2 regions of the Alkalihalobacillus pseudalcaliphilus genome follow, and region 2 is predicted to be linked to the other one. Evidence: riboswitches for the same ligand, from Rfam matches in the RefSeq annotation. Region 2 holds a riboswitch; the other holds the start of a gene.
The links. A riboswitch is a leader RNA that binds a small molecule or an ion and turns the genes downstream of it on or off. The one in region 2 is predicted to bind lysine.
Positions count from the first base shown of each region.

Region 1: linked by a shared signal. The riboswitch ahead of dapA (4-hydroxy-tetrahydrodipicolinate synthase) and the one ahead of PQ479_RS17890 (Na+/H+ antiporter NhaC family protein) in region 2 are both predicted to bind lysine.

Region 1 is NZ_JAQQWS010000001.1:402,407-406,114, reverse strand. Features, by position in the region: gene PQ479_RS01985 (YhcN/YlaJ family sporulation lipoprotein) at 1-410, opposite strand, end outside; gene PQ479_RS01980 (aspartyl-phosphate phosphatase Spo0E family protein) at 638-790, shown strand; lysine riboswitch at 895-1,083, shown strand; gene dapA (4-hydroxy-tetrahydrodipicolinate synthase) at 1,221-2,108, shown strand; gene kapB (kinase-associated lipoprotein KapB) at 2,413-2,781, opposite strand; gene PQ479_RS01965 (hypothetical protein) at 2,800-3,051, opposite strand; gene PQ479_RS01960 (hypothetical protein) at 3,146-3,493, opposite strand.
Region 2 is NZ_JAQQWS010000011.1:59,453-63,160, reverse strand. Features, by position in the region: gene PQ479_RS17900 (thymidylate synthase) at 1-338, shown strand, start outside; gene PQ479_RS17895 (dihydrofolate reductase) at 335-823, shown strand; lysine riboswitch at 909-1,085, shown strand; gene PQ479_RS17890 (Na+/H+ antiporter NhaC family protein) at 1,207-2,754, shown strand; gene PQ479_RS17885 (sodium-dependent transporter) at 3,021-3,708, shown strand, end outside.

The DNA of each region.
Region 1 (3,708 bases), on a different contig from region 2:
AGTAGGGCTTGTTTAAAATTTACGTTTTCTTGGTAATTGTGGTTTTCTTCTTTAGTTGTTAATATCTTCGTTTGATGTGGTGGATATAACTCTTTTATTTTTCCAGGTCTGTTATTCATTACTCCGTTTGATGTTAAGCCTTTTTCTTTTAGACCGATATTTCTCTTATAGCCGTGAACTCCTTCTTCATACGGAGATTTTTTCTCTGTTAATTGTAAGACCGTATCGTCTGGAACAAGCATATCTGAAATAGGGCCTTCATGGCTACGCACTTCTTGGATACCTACACCACTAAACGTATTTTGTGGATTCGACTTCGCTCCTAGCGGCTTCTGTTGTTCAGTCACACATCCACTCGTTATAAGCATCGTCAAAATGACTACTGAAAACAAGAAATTTTGTTTTTTCATGCAACCCCTCCTCTCTTCTTTTATTTTGCACATAAATAAGAAATTCAACGAGGTAAATTTAGGCTCAGACATATTCTTATTGTCGAATCATTTCTACTTTTAGCTAATTATGACTAGTTTTATGGAAAGACTTTCATTTATTGTCTGTTCTTCATATAATAAACCTTGTGTGAAAGCGTTGAATATAAATGAACTAATGAACGATAAAAAACAATGGAGTGGGAAAGATGAAAAGAAGACTAATTGAATCAAAACGAAGTCAAATGCTACGTTTAGCCAAAAAATACGGGTTTACATCTGCACAAACTGTCCGCTGTAGTCAAGAATTGGACGAGCTCCTAAACGAGATTCAAATCCCAATTATCCGTAATAAAATTTGATCATTTTATTACAATGCGTAAATGTGAGCTGAAACCATTGCAATGTGCTTTATCTTTTGATAAGGTAGAGTCACAAAGTGAATAATCTTTACTTCAATAGTTGAAGTGAGGGTAGAGGTGCAAACTTCATGAGTAGATATGTGTAGAAGGATGAGTCTTCATGGATACATATTTAAAGGGAATTTTGCCGAAGCTAAATAAAATACTCATCTTTTATTTAGTTGGGACTGTGACTTAATAAGTACAGGACTGTCATATAGCTGGCTAAGGCTATATGGAGGGCTATCTCACGCATTGGAATGATTGTGTATACACATTTATTGCCATGCAGCAATGAGATCCTTCATTGTTGTTTTTTTGTGTTGATTCACAAATATAAAATTTAGCCCATATAATTATATGAACGATACTGAAATTGAGGGTGAGAATTATGAATTTAGGACGAGTTATAACGGCGATGGTTACCCCATTTAATGCTGAGCAAAGGGTGGATGTTGCCAAAACAAAACAATTAGTGGAGCATTTAATTTCAAATGGAACAGATGCACTCGTAGTCGGTGGTACTACAGGCGAGTCACCTACTTTGACACATGAGGAAAAGCTACAACTATTTAGAACGGTCGTTCAAGTGGTCAATGGTCGGATACCTGTTATTGCTGGCACAGGTTCTAATTCAACACAAGCTTCGATTGAATTAACAAAGGAAGCAGAAAAAATTGGCGTAGATATGGTTATGCTTGTTGCACCATATTACAACAAGCCTTCTCAAGAAGGTTTATATCAACATTTTAAGGCGATCGCTACATCTACTCATTTGCCTGTGATGCTATATAATATTCCTGGAAGAAGTAGTGTTAATATTAATGTAGATACCACTTTACGTTTAGCCCAAATTCCTAATGTTATTGCGACAAAAGAAGCGAGTGGCGATTTAGAGGCAATGTCTGCTATTATTGCTCAAGCTCCGGATGGCTTCTTATTATATAGTGGTGACGATAGCTTGACGTTACCAGTTATAGCTATTGGTGGAGCCGGAGTTGTTTCTGTTAGTTCTCATGTGATTGGTAATGAGATGCAACAGATGATTCAAAACTATATGAGCGGGCAAGTTCAGATTGCTGCTTTACAGCACCGTGAGTTATTACCTTTAATGAAAGCTTTATTCGCTACACCTAATCCAACTTCTGTGAAAGCAGCACTCGAATTAAATGGAATTTCCGTTGGATCTGTCCGGTTACCTTTAGTTCCTTTAACAACACAAGAGCTTGAGCTATTACAATCATATTTACATCGTTCTGTTAGTTTTTTTGTTAGCTAATTTAGCGTGTCTAAGGGTGAGAATTATGTTCTCATCCTTTTTTGTATGAAAGTGAACTGTGGAGCGATAGTTTGCGCCGTGAAGTTAGCTGGTCATCCACCTTACGATAAATGACCTTAGCAGGAAAGTGCTCCCTGTTTGTTCGGCTGACTCCTGATGGTGAGCGAGTTGTAAACGGGCCAACTGTTTAAAAAGTCGCCACTACTTTTATCTTTGTTGGTGGCGAAGTGAACTGTGGTAAAGGTTAATTGAGGTTTAATACGAGAAAACACCAAGTTGTGTGTGAACTTGGTGTTTTTTCGTATCATATATGGTATTCCTTTTTTAGTTCGTTTAAGGTTTTGATGCTATTTTGATTAAACGGTGTGTCCTCGCTTTGTAATTTCTCTAATAATGAATTTAATGCTACTGCTAGTGAATCTTTATATGTAGGGATTTCACCTTCGTAGTTTTTTAACGAAGCAAGTGGCATCCAAGCCTTTTCATATTCAGCAAGTGCTTTTCTTTCATGAAAAAATACATTTTCCGTTTGTTTCGGATGGTGTAAATCACCTTGTTGAGGATGTTTTTTTACGGCCAAAACCTTCACGAGAGCTTTGTTTTGATCCCCTAGTACTTCTAGACATTCGCCGATATATACACCTGTTTTATAAACAGCTTGCACTATATGCATCTAGACACTCCCTCTCCATTATAGACCAGGCACTAATAAAGTAAATAAATGCCACATAAACTCTGAAATAGGTACTAAATTTTCTTCGGCATACGTTTTCATTCCTTCGCCACCACTAAAAAAGTCTATAATAATAAATGTAAATGTTATTAAGACAACAAAAATGGTTGATGCAAGAATAATAGATAATAATGCAACATACGCCATGATCAATCGAAACATCCATTTTAACCAATTCGGAATTTCTTTAAACCTTTTTAATATTTCCAATGCCGGGCTCCTCCTCGCAAGAACAACTATACTTCTATCGTACCAAAAAAGCCCTAACAAATGTGTAATAAATCATGAAGATAATTTGACTGTTTTAATCCTGTTCAGACACTTGTAAACCAATTTTGTTCAAAATACCATCTATAGGAATTCCAAGTGGTGTCGAGATATCACTAAAGTCAAATTGACTTAAATCTATTTTTCCTTCAGGAATCAATTGATTGTGCCTATCATTTACTTGTTTCTTATCTTCTACCTCTATATCTTCTGGCTCCTCTACGTCTCGAACTGCCACTAAATCCTCAACTTGTTGATGTAGTTCTTCATTAGCCTCTTTTGAAACCTCTGGATCTTCTGAAGTGAATTGAACAATAGCAATCGTCCATATACCAATAAAAACGATTCCAGTCATACAAAGGAACCATATTTGATGCTTTTTCATTCATTAACCCTCCTTACATCATTCCTATTGTCCCATATTTCTTATCTTATCACATCAGAAATCCCTCGTCAGCATGACTATTTTACTAAGATTAGATTCCCGATTAAATTCCTACTAAAACTTCTATGACAAAACCGCATTCACTTCGCCACCAACACAGATGAAAGCCGTGCTTTACCCTTTACTAGTAGTCTTTCATTCACTTTGTTCTCTTT
Region 2 (3,708 bases):
ATGTGCAAGATGGTAAATTATCTTGTCAGCTGTACCAAAGAAGTGCGGATATTTTTCTAGGTGTCCCATTTAATATTGCTTCTTATGCTTTATTGACGATGATGGTCGCACAAGTGACGGGATTAAAGCCAGGTGAATTTGTACACACATTAGGGGATGCACATATCTATTCCAATCATTTTGAACAAGTTGAGCTCCAACTGACAAGGGAACCTCATGCTCTACCTTCGATGAAGATTAATCCAGATGTTACATCCATTTTTGATTTTACGATTGATGATTTTGAACTTGTGAACTATGAGGCACATCCACATATTAAGGGTGTGGTTTCTGTATGATTTCTTATATCTTTGCGGTGTCTGAAAATGGTGTGTTAGGTAAGGATAATGATATGCCTTGGCATTTACCAAACGACTTGAAGTTTTTTAAACGTGTTACTTCTGGTCATACGGTCATAATGGGTAGGAGAACGTACGAATCCATGGGCAGAGCTTTGCCAAAGCGGAGAAATATTATTTTAACTAGTGACCCAACATTTAAGGCAGAAGGCTGTGAAATCGTCCACTCTAAGGAAGCAGTTCTTGAAGCAATTAGAGATGAGAACGAGTCATTTGTTATTGGTGGAGCAGGATTGTTTGAACTGTTCAGAGACGATGTTGATAAAATTTATAAAACCGAAATTAAGGAAAGCTTTCCAGGGGATGTTTTTTTCCCTCAATGGGATTGGAATCATTGGAAACTGATTGAAGTGGAAGATGGAATCATCGATGAAAAAAATAAACATTCACATCAATTTTTAATTTATAAAAGACTAGAAAAGTAGTATTTTCTTGAAATAACCATTGATTCGTTTTTTAATTTTAGTTATAATATACTACGATAATATGAATAGTATTACCTCATCAAGACGGTGAGGTAGAGGCGCGAATGCGATAATTACCTTTTTTGAGGATGACAACGTGGAGAAAAAGGGAAAGGCAAGTTCGCCGAAGTGTATAAAGTTCGTCAAGACTTCATATGCTGGGACTGTATCGAATAGATGCAGCACTGTCACAGTTGTAAGACTGTGGAGAACTACTGCTGAAGATGGGGATAACCTTGTGATCAAAGGTCGATAATGGGTATCCGTTATGGGCCTTTTTTGTTTGGGAACATTCTTCTTCAGGTTAGAGAAAAGCTCACAAGAGCCAAAGAGGAGGAAATATGATGGATGTAATAGGCACAGGGTGGTCACTTGTACCACCATTATTGGCGTTAATTCTTGTCTTATTAACGAAAAAGGTATTAATATCACTTGGAGTAAGTATCCTTGTAGGAGCACTAATGCTAAACGGTTTTAATCCAGTGGATAGTTTAGCTCAAATTTGGGGAATCGTTTCTTCGATATTTTATGTAGAAGGTGCGGTTAACGATTGGGAATTTTATATTATTCTTTTCTTATTATTGCTAGGAATGATGGCTGCTCTCATTACGAAGTCTGGTGGAAGCTATGCCTTTGCTGAATGGGCGATGAAAAGAATCAAAACGCGTGTCGGTGCGCAATTATTTACGATATTTTTAGGTTTTATTATTTTTATCGATGACTATTTTAATAGTTTAACGGTCGGGAATATTAGTAGACCTGTATCTGATAAGTATCGGATTTCACGTGCTAAACTAGCTTATTTGGTTGATTCAACGGCTGCTCCAATGTGTGTAATCGCCCCTATTTCTAGCTGGGGTGCATATATCATTTCCATCATTGGTGGAATTCTTGTAGCACATGGTTTAACACAATATCAGGCGTTTGAAGCATTTATGCTAATTATTCCAATGAATTACTACGCACTTATCGCGATTTTATTTATGATTGCTGTAGCCGTATTTAAAATTGATTTTGGGCCAATGAGGAAACATGAAAAACGTGCACTAGAAACAGGTGAATTAGCTGACCCTAAATCTGGTGCAATGCCTGGAACCGATGGTCAAATTGAGCGTCATCAAAATGGGAAGGTATACGATTTAGTCATCCCTATTTTAGGGTTAGTAATCGGTACAGTTGTTTCGATGATTGTAACTGGTTATGGCGAAGTACAATCCTCTTCTTTAATTGATATTTTTGGTGAAGCAAATATTACGGGGTCTCTTATTATCGGAGGACTTATTGGCTTTGGTTTTGCTTTATTATCGAATCTTATCAAAAAGGAAAACTCAGGATATATGTCTACTTTAGGGGCAGGAATTAAATCCATGCTGCCGGCGATTTTTATTCTTATCTTTGCTTGGACAATTATAGAGATCATTAGTGAAATTGAGACGGGTGTATATTTAGCTGATTTAGTTGATGGTACGATCCCGCCAATGCTTCTACCGGCGATTATTTTCTTGATTGCTGGATTCACAGCATTATCAACAGGAACCTCTTGGGGAACGTTTGGTTTATTATTACCAATTGCAGGAGATATGGCAGCAGCGGTAGATATTTCGTTGATGTTACCAATGCTTGCAGCTGTTTTAGCTGGTGCTATTTTTGGAGACCATAGTTCACCTATATCAGATACAACTATTCTTTCGGCAGCAGGAGCAGGAAGCCATCATATCGATCACGTTATGACGCAGCTTCCATATGCGATTGTCTCAGCTGGAATTGCGTTAATTGGATTTATTGTTTTAGGCGCTACTGGACATATTTTACTTTCACTTGGTGTCGTCATTGGTATACTTGCCTTAACTGTATTGATATTAAATCAATTAACAAAATTAAGAAAAGCATAAGGAAACAGACAGTTGAATATCTCATTTCAACTGTCTGTTTTATATCGTGACTTCGGTCATGGGTCTATTTTTGGTATTTATTTCTTTTGACAAATTTCGACTAAATAATTATAATAAGATATTGAATAGTCTGAAAAATAAGACTAAACTAAAATGGACTTGCATAAAATAGACAGAAAAAGTAAGTGCCATTTATATTTTCAGATAATTCGGGAAAGATAGGTCGATATTCTATTATATCTTTTCTAGAAATGGAGAGGTGTTTTATGGCAGGTAGAGAACAATGGGGTACGAGAGCTGGTTTTATTATGGCTGCAATTGGCTCTGCGGTTGGATTAGGAAATATTTGGCGTTTTCCTTATGTGGCGTATGAGAATGGTGGAGGAGCTTTTTTCATTCCTTATTTATTTGCACTTTTAACAGCAGGTATACCTTTATTAATCATGGAGTTTACGATCGGGCACAAGTACCGCGGTTCAGCACCATTATCGTATGCAAGAATGAACCGGAAAACGGAATGGTTGGGCTGGTGGCAAGTTAGTATATCCTTTGTGATATCTACCTTCTATGCAGTGATTATTGCATGGGCGATTGCTTATACGTATTTCTCCATTAATCAAAGTTGGGGAGCTGATACGGAAGGCTTCTTATTTGGCTCTTACTTACATGTTGCAGATGTGCCTGGACAGCTGGGTGGCTTTGTCCCAAACGTACTTATACCATTAGTGCTCGTATGGGCAGTAACATTAGTTATTATGTTTAGAGGTATAAGAAGAGGTATTGAACTAGCCAACCGGATTTTTATTCCTGTATTATTTGTAATGTTCTTAATTCTAGTGATTCGGGCTGTTACTCTGGAAGGTGCTGCTTTAGGTTTAGAGCAATTTTTCCGTCCTGACTGGGAGGCGATGAGAAACCCAAGTGTTTGGTTAGCTGCCTATGGTCATATTTTCT